Regions from separate parts of the Paraburkholderia bryophila genome, predicted to be linked through region 2. Evidence: riboswitches for the same ligand, from Rfam matches in the RefSeq annotation. Region 2 holds a riboswitch; the other holds the start of a gene.
What was found. Region 2 has a riboswitch for glycine ahead of GGD40_RS36150 (D-amino acid dehydrogenase). Riboswitches for the same ligand answer to the same signal wherever they lie in the genome.
Positions count from the first base shown of each region.

Region 1: linked by a shared signal. The riboswitch ahead of gcvT (glycine cleavage system aminomethyltransferase GcvT) and the one ahead of GGD40_RS36150 (D-amino acid dehydrogenase) in region 2 are both predicted to bind glycine.

Region 1 covers NZ_JACCAS010000001.1:2,942,125-2,950,426, forward strand. The annotation lists gene GGD40_RS13020 (alginate lyase family protein) at 1-678, opposite strand, end outside; gene gcvP (aminomethyl-transferring glycine dehydrogenase) at 806-3,742, opposite strand; gene gcvH (glycine cleavage system protein GcvH) at 3,820-4,200, opposite strand; gene gcvT (glycine cleavage system aminomethyltransferase GcvT) at 4,265-5,383, opposite strand; glycine riboswitch at 5,464-5,608, opposite strand; glycine riboswitch at 5,643-5,743, opposite strand; gene GGD40_RS13040 (hypothetical protein) at 5,889-6,239, opposite strand; gene GGD40_RS13045 (oxidoreductase) at 6,447-7,496, opposite strand; gene GGD40_RS13050 (UvrD-helicase domain-containing protein) at 7,869-8,302, shown strand, end outside.
Region 2 covers NZ_JACCAS010000002.1:3,417,733-3,426,034, reverse strand. The annotation lists gene GGD40_RS36160 (acetate/propionate family kinase) at 1-123, shown strand, start outside; gene GGD40_RS36155 (BON domain-containing protein) at 162-422, opposite strand; gene GGD40_RS36150 (D-amino acid dehydrogenase) at 572-1,783, opposite strand; glycine riboswitch at 1,966-2,060, opposite strand; gene GGD40_RS36145 (LysE family translocator) at 2,262-2,894, shown strand; gene GGD40_RS36140 (GNAT family N-acetyltransferase) at 3,001-3,555, opposite strand; gene GGD40_RS36135 (helix-turn-helix domain-containing protein) at 3,562-4,134, opposite strand; gene GGD40_RS36130 (YceH family protein) at 4,373-5,077, shown strand; gene GGD40_RS36125 (MipA/OmpV family protein) at 5,158-6,051, opposite strand; gene GGD40_RS36120 (alpha/beta hydrolase) at 6,048-6,941, opposite strand; gene GGD40_RS36115 (DUF4118 domain-containing protein) at 6,946-7,716, opposite strand; gene GGD40_RS36110 (SLATT domain-containing protein) at 8,018-8,302, opposite strand, start outside.

The DNA of each region.
Region 1 (8,302 bases), on a different contig from region 2:
GATCATCTTGCGGTTGTCGAGCGTGAACGCGGCCATCGCGATCAGCTTGATGCGGTGGCTCTGCCAGTTGTTGCGGAAGGTGCCCTTGAGCGGCCGCGGCTGCGCGTCGATCTGACCGATGTAACCGTTCGCGAGTTTCGTCAGGAACGCCATCGCAGCATTGCGCGTTTTCACGGGCAACGCGCTGGCGGTCATGTCGTACGCGAGGATCAGGCCTTCGAAATGCGTTTCGTCGATCGGATTGAAGCTCGGTTGATACGTGGTCACCCACGCGAACAGCAAACGGTCGACGAGCTTCAGATAACGGTCGTCGCTGGTTGCGCGCCAGGCGAGTGCGGCGTCGCGCAGCAGATCGAGATCTTTCTCCGCTTCGACGCTCTGATCGTGGATACCCTCGTGCGGCAGCGTGCCCTCGGTGTGCAGTTTATCGAGCGCGTGCGGCGGATCGTTCAGATGCGCCTGCACGTTGCTGACCAGTGCTTTCACACCGGGATCGGCATTCGTGCGTTCGCTGGTTTGCAGCGCGGGCGCCGCGCAAAAATTCATCGCCGCCTGCGCCTGCCGCAACGGCAGCAGCAACGCCGCGCTCGCCAGCGTGAACGCACAAGCCTGCTGCCACGTCTTCTGGGCTTGCCTGATACCGGTCCGGCTATGCATCGATCGCACCTTTCGCGCCATGCGAAACTCCTCGTTAGGCTGATTCGGTGTGTGATGTTAGCCGTTTGCGGCCACTCGCGACAGAAATGCGAACTGAACCGCGCACCGCCTCCTTACAACCGCAGGCGATGCGCAGGGACGGCCACGCTTACTCGTAGTCGGCGATCGGCACGCAGGAGCAGAACAGATTGCGGTCGCCGTACACGTTGTCCGCACGGCCAACCGGCGGCCAGTACTTCTTCGCGATCAACGTGGGCAGCGGATACGCTGCGGTTTCGCGCGCATACGCGTGCTTCCAGTCGTCCGCGATCACGACCGCCGCCGTGTGCGGCGCGTGCTTCAGCGGATTGTCCTCGCGATCCGAGCGGCCTTCTTCGACGGCACGGATTTCGTCGCGGATCGCAATCATCGCTTCGATGAAACGGTCGAGTTCTTCCTTCGATTCCGATTCGGTCGGCTCGACCATCAGCGTGCCCGGCACCGGGAAGCTCATGGTCGGCGCGTGGAAGCCGTAGTCGGCGAGACGCTTGGCGACGTCGTCGACGCTGATGCCGCTGGTTTCCTTCAACGGACGCAGATCGAGAATGCATTCGTGCGCGACCAGTCCGCCGGGGCCCGAATACAGCACCGGATAATGCGGCGCCAGTTTGTTCGCGACGTAGTTCGCGTTGAGGATGGCGGTTTCCGTCGCGGCGGTGAGGTTCTTCGCGCCCATCATCGCGATGTACATCCACGAGATCGGCAGGATCGACGCCGAACCGAACGGTGCGCCCGACACTGCGCCGATTCCGTTCGGCGCGCGCTCATAGCCCGACGAGAGCTGGTTCGGCAGGAACTGCGCGAGATGCGCGCCGACCGCGACCGGACCGACGCCCGGTCCGCCGCCGCCATGGGGAATGCAGAACGTCTTGTGCAGATTCAGGTGCGACACGTCGCCGCCGAATTGACCCGGCGCGCACAACCCGACCATCGCGTTCATGTTCGCGCCGTCCACGTACACCTGGCCGCCGTGCGCGTGCACGATCTCGCAGATTTCGCGCACGTTCGCCTCGAACACGCCGTGCGTGGACGGATACGTGATCATGATCGCCGCGAGTTTGTCGGCGTGTTGATCGGCCTTCTTCTTCAGATCGTCGATATCGACGTTACCTTGCGCGTCGCACGCCACCACGACCACCTGCATGCCGGCCATTTGTGCCGACGCCGGGTTCGTGCCGTGCGCCGAAGCGGGAATCAGGCAGACGTTGCGATGCGCTTCGCCGCGCGACGCGTGATACGCGTGGATGATCAGCAGACCCGCGTACTCGCCTTGCGAGCCGGCATTCGGTTGAAGTGAAACCGCCGCATAACCCGTCGCGGCGACCAGCATTTCTTCGAGCTGATCGATCATTTCGCGGTAGCCGACGGTTTGCTCAGCCGGTGCGAACGGATGGATCTGACCGAATTCGGGCCACGTGACCGGTAGCATTTCCGACGTCGCGTTCAGCTTCATCGTGCACGAGCCGAGCGGGATCATCGAGCGGTCGAGCGCGAGGTCTTTGTCGGAGAGGCTACGCAGATAGCGCAGCATTTCCGTTTCAGAATGGTGACGGTTGAACACGTGGTGCGTGAGGTACGCGCTGGTGCGTTCGAGCGCGGCCGGCACCGACGCGGTGTTCGACGCCGCGAGTTTTTCGTCGAGCGTGTCGATCTGCGGCACGTCTTTCGAACCGGCGGCTTCGGCGAACACCGCGAGCAGATCGGCCAGGTCGCGGCGCGAGGTGGTTTCGTCGATCGACAGGCCCACTTGCGTGTCGCTCACGCGGCGCAGGTTGATGCGCTTCGCGTTCGCCGCGTCGTGCAGCGCTTGCGTGCGTGCGCCGCTGTTGAACGTAAGCGTGTCGAAGAAGTTTTCGTTGGCGAGCGTGTAGCCGAGTTGCTGTGCGCCTTCGGCGAGCAGCGCGGCGATGCGGTTCACGCGCAGCGCGATCGTCTTCAGACCGTGCGGGCCGTGATACACCGCGTACATGCTGGCCATGATGGCGAGCAGCGCTTGCGCGGTACACACGTTCGAGGTCGCCTTCTCGCGGCGAATATGTTGTTCGCGCGTTTGCAGCGCGAGGCGCAGCGCGGGATTGCCTTGCGCGTCGACGGTGACGCCGACGAGACGGCCCGGCATCTGACGCTTGAATTCGTCACGCACCGCGAGGTAAGCCGCGTGCGGACCGCCGAAACCAACCGGCACGCCGAACCGCTGCGTGTTGCCGACGGCCACGTCCGCGCCCCATTCGCCCGGCGGCGTGAGCACGGTCAGCGCGAGCAGGTCGGCGGCGACCACCACATGACCGCCCGCGGCGTGGATCGCTTCGGTGAGCGCGCGGTAGTCGCGCACGTCGCCGTTTACGCCGGGGTATTGCAGCAGCACGCCGAACGCATTCGCGCTGGCGGCTTCAGCAGCCGGGCCCACTTTCACTTCGATGCCGACCGGCGTGGCGCGCGTCTTCACCACTTCGATGGTTTGCGGCAGCACGTCGTCGGCGACGAAGAACACGGTCGACTTCGACTTGCCCACGCGTTGCAGCAGCGTCATCGCTTCGGCGGCGGCGGTCGCTTCGTCGAGCAGCGACGCGTTCGAGATCGCCAGACCGGTCAGGTCGACGATCATCTGCTGGAAGTTCAGCAGCGCTTCAAGACGGCCTTGCGAGATTTCCGGCTGATACGGCGTGTACGCGGTGTACCACGCCGGATTTTCCAGCACGTTGCGCAGGATCACCGTCGGGGTGTGCGCGTTGTAATAGCCCTGCCCGATGTACGAGCGGAACACCTGGTTCTTGTCCGCGAGTTCACGCAACGCGGCGAGTGCTTCGGCTTCGCTCTTCGGTTGCGCGAAGGGGCCGAGCGGCAGCGTTTCGGTGCGGCGGATCGTCTTCGGAATGACGGCGTCGATCAACGCGGCGCGCGATGCGAAGCCGAGGGCTTCGAGCATGGCGTGCTGGTCGGCCGTATCCGGGCCGATGTGCCGTTCGGCGAAGGCGTCATGCACTTCGAGCGCGGCGAGCGAGAGAGGAGTGCGGTTCATCAGACGATCCGGGTGTTCGAGCTTCATGGGTGTTCCTGGCGGTGCGGCTGTCCGTTCTTTCGAAAGGGACCCGCCGCACCTGACGGGTTAAACGTAAAGGTGAATCAGGCGCCGATGGCCTTGGCGTACGCGTCGGCATCGATCAGACGATCGTGCGTGGCATCGTCGGACGGCTTGATCTTGAAGAGCCAGCTGTCGTACGGCGTGGTGTTCACCGAATCGGGCGTGTCGGCAACGGCGGTGTTCGCTTCGATGATTTCGCCCGAGACCGGTGCGTAGATATCGGAAGCGGCTTTCACCGATTCGATCACGGCGACGGTGTCGCCGGCTTCGACGTTCTTGCCGAGTTCCTGGACTTCGAAGAAGACGATATCGCCGAGCGCTTCCTGCGCGTGGTCGGTAATGCCGACCGTCAGCGTGCCGTCCGCTTCAGTGCGGACCCATTCGTGCGATTCGGTATATTTCAGATCGGCCGGGATGCTCATCGGATGCTCCTATGCGGTGTTCGGATGGTGTTCAATAAAGGGGGAAGCGTACGCGCCGGCCTGCTTAAACCGCGAGCACTTTGCCGTTGCGCACGAACGGCAGTTTTACCACGCTTGCGGGAACGTTTTTGTCACGAATCTGAACGTGAACGGTGTCGCCCGGCTGCACGCCTTTCGGCACGCGCGCAAAGGCGATCGATTCCTGCATGGTCGGGGAAAACGTGCCGCTGGTGATTTCGCCTTCGCCGTGCGGCGTGACGACTTTCTGATGAGCACGCAGCACGCCTGCGGCCTTGCCGTTGTCTTTCAGCAGGATCAGGCCGACGAACGCGGCCTGCGAGCCGTCCGCTTCCAGCTTGTCCTTGCCGACGAAGGCACGCGGCGACGTGAGGTCGACGGTCCATGCGAGACCGGCGTCGAGCGGCGAGACGTTGTCGTCCATATCCTGGCCGTACAGGTTCATGCCGGCTTCGAGGCGCAGCGTGTCGCGCGCGCCGAGGCCGGCCGGGCGGACGCCTTGCGCCAGCAGCGCGTCCCACAGGGCGGCGACGTGTTCCGCCGGCACGATGATTTCGAAGCCGTCTTCGCCGGTGTAGCCGGTGCGGGCTACGGTGAGTTCGCCAAACGGCGTGCCGTCGATACGGGCGGCGTTGAACGGCTTCAACGTTTCAGTCGCGGCGCGCGCGGCCGGCACGGTTTGCCAGACTTTATCGCGCGCGTTCGGGCCTTGCACGGCGACGATCGCGTAATCGCGACGCGGCGTGATGGTCAGGCCGAAGCTGCCTTCGGCGTTGAGCTGGCCGAACCACGCGATGTCTTTGTCGGCGGTGCCGGCGTTGACGACCACGCGGAAGTGATCTTCGCCGAAGTAATAGACGATCAGATCGTCGATCACGCCGCCGTTCGGGTTCAGCAGACAGGAGTAGAGCGCGCGACCCGGGGTTTGCAGCTTGCCGACGTTATTGGCCAGTGCGTAGTCGAAGAACGCGCGCACGCGCTCGCCGGTGAAATCGACGACGCACATGTGCGAGACGTCGAACATGCCGGCGTCGGTGCGCACCGCGCGGTGTTCGTCGATCTGCGAGCCATAGTTGACGGGCATGTCCCAGCCGCCGAAATCGACCATGCGGGCGTTGAGCGCACGATGGGTGGCGTGGAGCGGGGTGTGTTTGAGTTCGGTCATGGGGCCTCAGGCGTCTCGCGAAACAAAAAAGGCCATGCGGCACGACGCCTCGCGGCCTGATGGCTGCGAGCGATGCGCTGCATGGCCCCTCTGTCCTCGATACCTGAGAGATTGCGTTGCCGCGAACACGTTGACGTGTCGCGGTGAAACGCGCGCCCCTTCGGTGGGCAGCCTGCCGGAATCTGCATTTGCAGATGGCTACTGCCGCTCTCCAGAGTGCGAAAAACCGGAGCCCCGATGTTGCCTGGAGGCGGGTTTTTCGACGCGGTCGGTCCTTTTGCCTGAGAGTTTGCGGGTGTGCCCCTTCGGCGGCGCGGCCTGCGATTTTCAGCGGCCAGCACGCTCTCCCGACGCGTGCGGCGAATGTACGCGACGCCCCCGAGCTTGTCAAATAAAGGCGCGCGAGCGGCGCGGGGATTGGCGCAGCGCGATTGCGCCTGTCAAAAAAAAGCGCGGGACGTGATGCCCGCGCTTCTTTTGTACCGCATGACCTGAACTGGCGCGATTATTCGCCGATGGCGTGTGCCGCGTTGTCCAGTTCCTGGTTCAGCACGCGCTGTTCGTCGCCGGACAGCCCGCCGCCGTGTTGCGCCGCCATGTCGTGCGATTCCTGACGGATCACGTCGAGGCGGTGATGCAGCGCGCCGCCTTGCGGGGGCGGGTAGTAGCCTTGGTTGACGTGAGCGTCGATGCGGCGGCTCAGGTTGTCGATACGGCCGTCGACCTGATGCAGGCGCTCATACGCGATCTGCTGCGGGTTAGGGCGCGGGGCCGGCGCCGGTTGGGGTGCCACCACGCAAGCGGCGAGCGAACTGAGCAAAGCGCATGCTGCTACTGCGCGAATGATACGGGGCATGGACTCTCCGGAAGTCGTTGTCGTTTTCTGGTGCTACCCGGGTAGCAACGGATAAGACGGCGTTCGCGCTGACCGGAGAGGGGCGCTTATTTGTAACGTTATGTTCCTTTCGGGCTTGTCAGTTTCAGGCGGCGCGGCGACGCTGGTGAACCGGGTTTTGGGTACACAGACCGTCGCCGGACGTCGGCCAACCCGCCGGCCAACCCCTTAGCGAATCCGCTCGAACGGCAAACGGACGCCTTCCTCCGAACTGCGCGCAGCCAGTTCGATAATCGTCATGACGTCGACGGCTTCCTGAGCGCTGACCGGGAATTTCACGCCGTTCTGGATCGCATCGGCGAGGGCAATGTAGAAGCCGGCGTAATCGCCGTTAAGCGTCGGCAGTTCCTGTTCCACTTCCTGATCGCCTTCCAGCACGCGCAGCACGCCCGCTGTATTGCCGGCGGCGAAGCCCTCGTCGCCGGGGCGCAGACCGGCCTTCAACTGATCTTCCTGGGTGTCGAGCCCGTATTTCACGTAGCTCCCGCGCGTGCCGTGGATCGCGAACCGCGGCGCGAGCAGCATGGTGAGCGCGCTGGCGTGCAGCACGACCTCGAATTCGCCATAGCCGAGTTGAATGTGCACGTAGTCCGGCGCGCTGGCTTCGTCGCGATGCGTGCGCACGGTCGCCGATACGGTCTGCGGCGCGCCGAATAACGCGAGCGCCTGGTCGATCAGATGCGGCCCAAGGTCGAACAGCAGGCCGCCGCCGCGCGACGCCTCTTCGCGCCAGCGTTGCCGCACTTCCGGACGAAAGCGGTCGAAATGCGATTCGAATTGCGTGACGCGCCCCAAGGTCCCGGCGGCGAGCAGGTCGCGCACGGTCATGAAATCGCCGTCCCAGCGGCGGTTATGGAACGGCACGAACCGCTTGCCGCGGGCCAGCGCGATGTTGGCGAGCGTATGCGCGTCGGCGGCGGTGAGCGTGACCGGCTTGTCGACCACCACGTGTTTGCCGGCTTCCAGCGTGCGGCGCGCGAGGTCGAAGTGCGTGTCGTTGGGCGTCGCGATCACGACGCAGTCGATTTCCTCGAGCGCGAGCAACGCGTCGAGATCGGCCACCACTTTCGCGTGCGGATAGTCGGCGAGCGCCTGCTCCGGCCGGCCCGTCGCAATCGCCGCGACGCTCGCGCGCCCGCAGTGGTCGATCACCGGCGCATGAAAGGTGGCGCCAGCAAAACCGTAACCCATCAATCCAATCTTCAGCGATGCGGACATGCGTGTCTTCCTGCAAAAACGGCGCGCCGCCTGGCCACCGCGGCGTCGGCGCGCAACGCTGTAATTGTGGCATGTTCGGGCGGCGGCCCGCGGGCGTGGCAGTCACGGATTGTCCGGCGTGCCTGTCAGGCGAAGTCAGCCGGCACTGCGGCACGGAAGGTCGACTAGCGTCGTCGTCCGTCATATTCATCCGTGTTAACATCGCTCCTCTCGCGCGAACCCAAGCGGGCCGGAACACCCGCGCGGCGCGCAGGGCACCCGTACCAGCCGCCGGTGCCACGCAGCATGATCTTGGGCCTCCAGACCGCCGGCCGGCAATGCCGGGCCGCCGCGTCTTCCGCCGCCTTCAACCGCATTACCCATCCACACACGATGTCCGCAGGCCTGAACCCCGCCCAGAATGAAGCGGTCCGTTATCTTGACGGCCCGTGTCTCGTGCTCGCCGGCGCCGGCAGCGGCAAGACGCGCGTGATCACGCAGAAAATTGCGCACCTGATCGAGGCCAAGGGCTTCGAGCCGCGCCACATCGCCGCCGTCACATTCACCAACAAGGCCGCGCTGGAAATGCGCGAGCGCGTGGGCAAGCTGCTCGAAGGCAAAACGCTCACCACGCCCGGCAAGGAAGGCCGCAAAGTGCCCGTCAATCAGTTGACGGTCTGCACCTTCCACTCGCTCGGCGTGCAGATTCTGCGGCAGGAAGCGGAACACGTCGGACTAAAGCCGCAGTTCTCGATCATGGATTCGGACGATTGCTTCGGGATGATCCAGGAGCAGGTGGGGTCCACGGACAAGGGTTTCATCCGCAA
Region 2 (8,302 bases):
GGGCTCGCGTTCATGGGACTCGTGGAGGGCGACGCGGCGGGCAAGGTGAGGGCCATTCATACCGAAGAGGAAAAGCAGATCGCGAGGCATTGCCGGACGTTGTTGCACGCCGAGGCGCACTGAGCTTATTTTGCCTGTTATTTGGCCTCTTGTTTCGCCGCTTATTTCGCCTTGATGGTCGTGCGATCCGACACGCCGGTGACGCCGAACAGACGCGTGACGTCTTCGAGTGCGGCGGTTCGTTGCTGATCGCGTTGCAGTTCGCCGTGCAGCGTGATGCGGCCAGCGGCGACTTTGACCTTGATGGCGTGTTCGGGGACGGCGGTGTCCCAGGCGAGACGACGGGTCGCTTCGGCGGCGATCTGGGTGTCGGTCAGGCGCGGTCTGCTGCTGGTGTGTTTCGCAGAACGGTTGTGTGGCATGGGTTCTCCACAGAGATTGCGGGGGTGGGAGAACACTAGCAGATGTGACGGACTTTGCATTCGACCACGGCCGCTTTTGATCTCCATTCACGGCGTTCGCGCCTGCTGTATCGATACTTTCCGCAGCAGGCGCGCGCTACACCCCGAGGCTATTGAATCGCGCTAGCCACCGCCTGCGCCGTCGCCGCCGACAACGTCCACCCCAGATGCCCGTGCCCCGTGTTGTAGAACACGCCTTGCCGTTTGCCACGTCCCACCTTGGGCAGCATGCTCGGCAACATCGGCCGCAAACCCGCCCACGGAATCACGCGCGAAGTCGACACTTCGGGGAAGTAACGCCGTGTCCAGTCCACCAGCGGCGCAATCCGGTCCGAGCGGATATCGCGGTTGAAGCCGTTGATCTCCGCCGTGCCCGCCACCCGGAATCGATCCGCGCCGAGCCGGCTCGTGACGATCTTCGCGCTATCGTCAAGCAGGCTCACCCATGGCGCGCGCTGTTGACTGGTCTCGTCGTCGAGACAGACGGTGATCGAATAGCCTTTCACCGGATAGATGTTCACGTGATCGCCCAGCATCGCCGCGAAATCGCGACTCTTCACGCCGGCGCATACGACGATCCGCTCGAACGCAAAGCGCTGCGACTCGCCTTCCAGATTGACCGTCAGCGAAAACTTGCCCTCTGCGGGCTGATCGATCGCCGTGATCTCGGCATCGTAGTGAAACTCGACGCCGTGCCGCACACAGGCATCCGCGAGACCGCGCGTGAACTTGTGGATGTCGCCGGTCGAATCGGACGGCGTGAAAAAACCGCCGAAGAAATCGCCTTGCAGCGTGGGTTCGATCCGCTGCAACTCGGTCGCCGACACCGGATTTCGGTCAAGGCCGCCTTCGCGCAGCAACGCATTCACCTTGTTCGCCGCAGCGAAATCCTTCTGCGTCTTGTAGATATGCAGAATGCCGCGCCGCTCGAGATCGAACTCGATGCCTTCGCTACGCGCCGTCGAAAACAGATGTTCGCGCGCGGCAATCGCGAGCCGCACGGTCTCGACCGTGTTGCTCCGATAGTGCGGGATCTGCCGCAGGAATTCGCCCATCCACGAATATTTGTGCCACGTGGGCAGCGGATTGAGCAGCAGTGGGGCGTCGCGCGTGAGCATCCAGCGTAGACCCTTCAGCACGGTGGCGGTGCTGTTCCAGACTTCGGCGTTGCTGGCCGATAACTGGCCGCCGTTGGCAAACGACGTCTCCATCGCCGCATAGCGATGGCGCTCGAAAACGGTGACGTGGTGGCCGCGTTGCGCGAGGGCGTGAGCCGTCGTGACGCCGGTAATGCCGGCGCCGATAATGGCGATTCGTGACATGACATGGTCCAGATAAGTTGAGCATCACCGGTGTCGATTTCGTGTCGAAACCGGCGTCGATGCCCCATCTGTCCCTGTACCTGAGAGTTTCTTCCCGCGCCATGCCGGCCCGATGCGAGCCGGAGTGGGGAATCCCCTTCGGTGGACGCGCGCGAGTGTCAGCGGCGTCGCTCTCCAGATGTTCCTGCTGCGCGGTCCTTTTGCCTGAGAGTTTCCGGGGCGGTTGCTCCGTCGGCGTCGTCACTTACCGCATGACGATCTCTCCCGCGCTGCATTGCAGAACGGTACGACGATACCGGGCAAAAATTATTGCCGCAAGTGTTTCGTGCGTTGCGCTGCAGCGCAGCGCAACGCGCGTGAATGAGTGAATGCGTGTGTGCTGTCCTGTCCGTGCGTTGCGATTGTGTACCGGGTCGGCGTGGCGGCGATCGGCTATAGTCGGCGGCACAATCCCCCACTCGTCAACGAGGAGAATGCCGTGCCCGCCTTCACAACGCTGCTCGCTTTCGGTCTGGTTTCATTGGGCATGGTGCTCACGCCGGGACCGAACATGATCTATCTGATCTCGCGATCGCTCTGCCAGGGCAAGCGCGCCGGTCTCGTGTCTCTCGGCGGCGTGGCGCTCGGTTTCGTGTTCTATATGTTCTGCGCGGCGTTCGGCATTACGGCGCTGTTGCTCACGGTGCCTTTCGCGTACGACGCGTTGCGCTTCGGCGGTGCGCTGTATCTGCTGTATCTCGCGTGGCAGGCAGTCAAACCCGGCGGCCGCTCGCCGTTCCAGGTGCGCGACCTGCCGCACGACAGCCCCCGTAAGCTGTTCACCATGGGCTTCGTCACCAACCTCGCGAATCCGAAGATCGCGGTGATGTATCTGTCGCTGCTGCCGCAATTCATTTCGCCGGGACATGGCAGCGTGCTGTCGCAGTCGCTTGCTTTGGGCTGCGTGCAGATCGTGGTCAGCGTGACGGTGAATGCGATTATCGCGAGCATGGCGGGGTCGATCGCCGGGTTTCTCGCGGGGCGCCCCGTGTGGCTGAGGGTGCAGCGCTGGCTGATGGGCACGGTGCTCGCCGGACTCGCGGTGCGGATCGCGCTCGATTCGCGTCGTTGATTCGCGTTGTTGAGCGGGGCTGCGCGGTCAGCGGAGCGCTTTACATTGAGCGCGGAGAGCGCGGCGCGCGAACAACGGTAAGCGGCCACCGCGAGCGCCGCATAGATCACGCCGTCGTTTGCGCGTCCGCCGCTTCGAGCGATTTATACATGAACGTGGCCGCCTCCAGACACGCTTCATCCGGACCCTGCGCGTAACCGGGGATCACGCCGACCGCCCGATAACCCAGCGCGGTATAAAGCGGCTCGGCATGATCGCCGGTACGCGTGTCGAGCGTGAGCAGGCTGCGCTGCAAACGCTGCGCGTGCCGCTCCAACTCAATCATCAAGGCACGGGCGATTCCCCGACGACGCCACGCCGGATGAATCAGCAGCTTGCGCACATCGGCGCGATGTCGCTGGTTTGGCATCGTGTCGTAATCCAGTTGCACGGTGCCGGCGATCACGTCGCCCTCGCGCGCGACGAGCAGAACCAGCCGGCCGCTTCGCAGCGTCGGCAACACCTTGCCGCGCCAGAACGCTTCGCTCTCGTCGAGACCGTGGGGCAGCACGAAACCGACGCTGGCGCCGTCATGCACGCACGCATGCAGCAGCGCGCCGAGTTCCGGCAGATGGCGTTCGAGATCGTCGGCGGAAAAGGGGGTGATGGTCATGGCGCTCATCTCGGCTCACACAATGAAAAGAAAATAATGGGCCCCGCTGTGTGCGGGCGTCTCGAAAGCGCTCGGGCCGAAGAGCCGGTAGCGCAGGCAGTCGCCAGGTTGCAGGTCGTGGCTTTGACCGTCGACGGTGATCCGCAGTTGGCCTTCCAGCAAAATCAGATGATGTTCAAGCCCGGGCCTTGGCGACTCGTCGTAGCTAATGTGCGCGCCGGGTTCGAGTTCGCACTCCAGCGCCTCGCCGGCCAACGCCTGCGCGGGCGGCGACACGGAGCGGCGCCGGAAGCCGGCGGCGTCGTCGCTCCACAAGGGCTGCGCGGCGCGCGGCACTAGCGGCGCGAAGTCCTCTTCGACCATATGCATGAGGCGCGACATCGGCAGGCCGTAGGCCACGCACAGCTTGCCGAGCACGCTCGCGGTCGGGCTCACGGCGGCGTTTTCGAGGCGTGACAGCGTGGCGCGGCTGACGCCGCTGAGCCGCGCGAGATCGTCGAGCGACCAGTTGCGTTCGGCGCGTAGCGCTCGCAGACGCTGCGCGATGCGGCGGTCGATGGCGTTGTCGTCGGGGAGCGTTTGTTCCATATTCGGGAAATTATCTCGAATATGGAAATTCGTCAATTGGAACAAAAAGGTGGATTGAAGTTCGGCCCTGCGTTCACCGCTCGCAGCGCGTACGTGGACGCGCTGCGACCGGGTTTGATCCACCGCGCACCGTCTGGCCCGTTTATCATAGGGGCCGCCATCCAGAAAGCGCCGCCAGGCTGTGCAAGGCAACGCACCCCATCTACGAGACCCGGCGACTCCAGCCGCAACATCATCCATGAACACCACTCCCGACGCTGTTTCCCGTCCCTCCCTCCGCGCGTTGACCTTGCTCGAAGGGCGCGTGCTCAGCGTGCTCGTCGAAAAGCAGCACACCGTGCCGGACAGTTATCCGCTGTCGTTGAACGCGCTGACCCTGGGTTGCAATCAGAAAACCGGCCGCGCGCCGGTGATGAACGCCACCGAAGCCGAAGTGCTGACCGCCGTCGACGGTCTGAAACGGCTGAGCCTGGTGATGGAAGGCAGCAGCAGCCGCGTGCCGCGTTTCGAGCAGAACATGAACCGGGTGCTAGGCTTGCCGAGCCAGTCGGGCGCGTTGCTGACCACCTTGCTGCTGCGCGGCCCGCAGACCGCGGCCGAATTGCGCCTGAACAGCGCGCGTTTGCATGGTTTCGCGGACATCTCGTCGGTCGAGGCGTTTCTCGACGAGCTCGCGGCCAACGACCCGCCGCGCGTCGTCAAACTGGCCCGCACGCCGGGCGAGCGCGAGAACCGCTGGACGCATCTGCTGTGCGGTGAAGTCAGCGCGAGCGAACTGGCCCAGCCGGGCGATGACGACGAATCCGTGCCGTTATCCGCGTTCGAGGCGGTGAAGGCCGAGCAGAAGCGGCTCGCGGAAGAAGTGAGCCGGCTCCAGACGGTAGTGCGACGCATGGCCGCGGAGTTGGGGATCGCGGTCGACGATCTGGGCGACGACGCCTGAGCGGCGTTTCACCGATTGCGCGCTTGAGTCGGGGCCGACATCGATGCAAGCCGGCCCGCCAGGCGCGCATTCAACAACAATCAGAACTTGTAATTCACCGACGCCAGCGTATTCAACTCGAAGCGCTTTTCGGTAATCGGGCTATTTGCCGCGTTGTGTTCGAGGCGCCCGAAGGTCGCGGCGACCGAGCCGTTCCAGTGCCGCGAAAAATCGTAAGTCACCATCGCATTCATATGGATATCGCGTATGCCGGCGCTGGTGTTGTACGTGGGCAAACCCGACGCCGCGCTCTGCTGCTGCGAGACGCCGAAAAACGTCCGCGTGTACGTTCCGTTGGCCCAAGTGAAGCCCGGCCCGACCGAGAACAGCCAGCCGCCCACTGGCGCCGACGCCACCAGATCGGTGCTGATCGTCGTGCCTTGATGATGCCCGGCGATATCCTGATACAGCGCCACCGATCCGGTGAACGCCCACCACGTGTAGTCGCCGAACAGCTTCAGCTTGGGACCGCCGTCCACGTTGCCGAGGCCGTGCAGGTGCGGATCGTCCGACTCCTTGCGCGACTGGAAATCGAAACTCAGCGCCGCGCCCAGGTGATAGGCCGGCCCGCGCAGTACGTTGACGCCGAGCACGTCCGGGCCTTGCGAGAAGAAGCGGTCGTCGTAGGAAATGTCCAGCGCCGGAAACGGGATGTAGCTCAGTTGCCGCGAGCCGGGATACTTCGGCGTGACCACCAGGCCGGGGCCGACGCCAATCTTCCATTTGCTGTCGGAAGACGCGGCGGTGGCGGTGCTGGCGTCAGTGCTTGTAGCGGGCGTCGTGTCGTCCGCATGGGCGGCTTGCGCTGCCGTCAAACCCAGCAGCGCGCCGCTCAGCGCCAATGCCAGCGTCAGCGACGCACGGGCAGGCCGGCCGTGCCCGACAACGCGCTGTCCAACAAGGCTGCGTCCACCCAGCTTCACACGCGCGCTCATGCCCGCTCCTTGCCGAGTGCCGCAAGTTGCCGCAGGCGCCGCGCGAGCGCCTTCGAGACGACGGGCTGACGGCCGTCGTCGCCGCTACGAACGGCTTGGCTTTCGCGCAGAAACAGCGCGGTTTCGCGCGCGACGATTTCGCGCTCGTTGTCCGACGTAATCATGTGATACGAATCATCCAGCCAGATTGTCCGTAAAAAGGCCGCGCCGATATGGCTGGCCACGAATTGGGCGTTACGTGGGCTCGATGTCTCGTCGTCGATCGCGTGCACGATCAGGCAATCCGTCTTGATGTCGCGCACCAGTATGCGAACTTCCGACGCCAGACGGCTCGCTTCGTGCAACGCCGGCAGCGAGATCGTGGACGGCCCGACTTCACTGAAGTCGCTGCGCTGCATGGCACGCGCGATCTTCGCGCGCAGCGCCTCGTTGCGCAGGCCGAACGGCGCTGCCTCGCGATAGCGCCAGCGCTTGCGCATCGGCGTGTAGTAAGCCCAATTAAGCAGGAAACGATACCAGGGAATCGCCCAGCCGTCGTAAGAAAGCGTCAAGGACAGCAGCACGAGCGACTGCGCCTGCGGACGGCGATGCGCAAGCGCGAGGGCCAGCGCCGAGCCGATCGACAGCCCGCAGATCGACACATGCGTGAAGCGCTCGGCCAGCGCGTCGTACTCGCGCACGGCGGCGTCGATCCACGTTTCCATCGCGGTTTCTTTCGAACCGGCGCTATAGCCGGGCAGCAGCGGCGCGCAGGCGGTAAAGCCTTCCGCATTCAGATAGCGCGCGAGAAAACGCAATTCGAGCGGCGAACTCGACAGCCCGTGCAGCATCAGCACCGCGTGGTCGTCGCCGGGAAAGAACAGGCTGGTCGGCTGGGTCGGTTGATTCATTGGCTCAGGCTCCGATCCGCAAGACGAGGAAGTCGCCGGCGTGCGTGGTGAAGCGTTCGCACACACATTCGGTGAGCTTCGCCGCGCCGTCGCCGGTCTTCAGGCGCACGCGGTGCGTGCCGGCGCGCAATGCTTTGCCCAGGCGCTGAATGTCGTCGGGATCGACGTCGGCAAAGCGCGGACCCGGCGCGATCTCATTGGGCAGGCGCGGCAGCACGCTGTGCTGTTTGAGGTCGTCGGCCGGTTGCAGCGCGTCGCGTTCGAGCGCCTGAATAAAAATGAAGGTGCGGTGGTGATGCGACAGATGGCGCAACAACCGGTGCGTTTCGTCGACGGCGCGGCGCGCCAGCATCCGTTCGTTGTCGTGACGCAGCAGCATTTCATAGCGCGACTGCGCCACCGACGCGATCAACTCCGCGCGGAACTGCGAGCGCCGCAAGCGTTCGATCAGAATGATCACGAGCAGCGTGACGAGCGGATAGGAAATCAGCAGCACCACGTCTGCCTGGTTGAATGTGGTGATGGCCGCGTAGGGCGGCACGAACAGATAGTCGGCAATGCCCAGGCCGAGCACCATCACTGCCAGCGCGGGCGCCAGACCGAAAAAATACTCGACCAGCGACGCCGCGATGCAGAACGCGGTGCCCGGCAAGAACGGGCCGATCAACGGGTGAAGCAGCATGCGCACGTCGCAGGCAACGGCCAATGCAGCGGCCGCGACTAGCCAGGCGCGTGTACCCCTTGGTGCCCAGCGACGGGCGTTTTGGACATCCATGATATTTTTTTAGGGAGCGATTTCGCGCCCGATTGAGTGTGGCGTGCGCATCTAAAGCGCAGGCCGGACGATACCATAATCAGGCCAGCTTAAAGGCCGCCAAAATGTAAGGCTCCTGGTATCGGACAGTAAGGCGGCGCAGCGAATCCGGGCGGAATAGCGCGGGGATCAAACGGGTATTCCGAGCGTCACGGATTATGGGTGGCGCTAGCTTAAGTGAGGCTTAAGCCCTGGCGGGATCGAGGGGACGCGGCGACCGGGCGGGGCCGGTGTGCGCTGGCTCTTCAGGGCTTCGCGTGGCTCAGGCGTCGCGGCTGCGCAGCGGGTCGGTGGAGAGCTTGCGCTGCGTGCGATAAAACACGCGTGGCGGCACATTGGGCGAATCTTCGGCGAGCCGGTCGAGCTCTTCGCGCGTCGCGGCGAGGTAGTGACCGTCGCGCGCATCGGCGTCGCCGACGAAGATCGCTTCGAGTCGGCGGCGTACCGCGCCATAACGCGCACCGGCGGCGCGGTGCTTTTCCGCGCGCTCCGCATAGCGCAGAAAGGTTTGCAACGCCGCCGACACCGCCGCTGCGACGCTGACCAA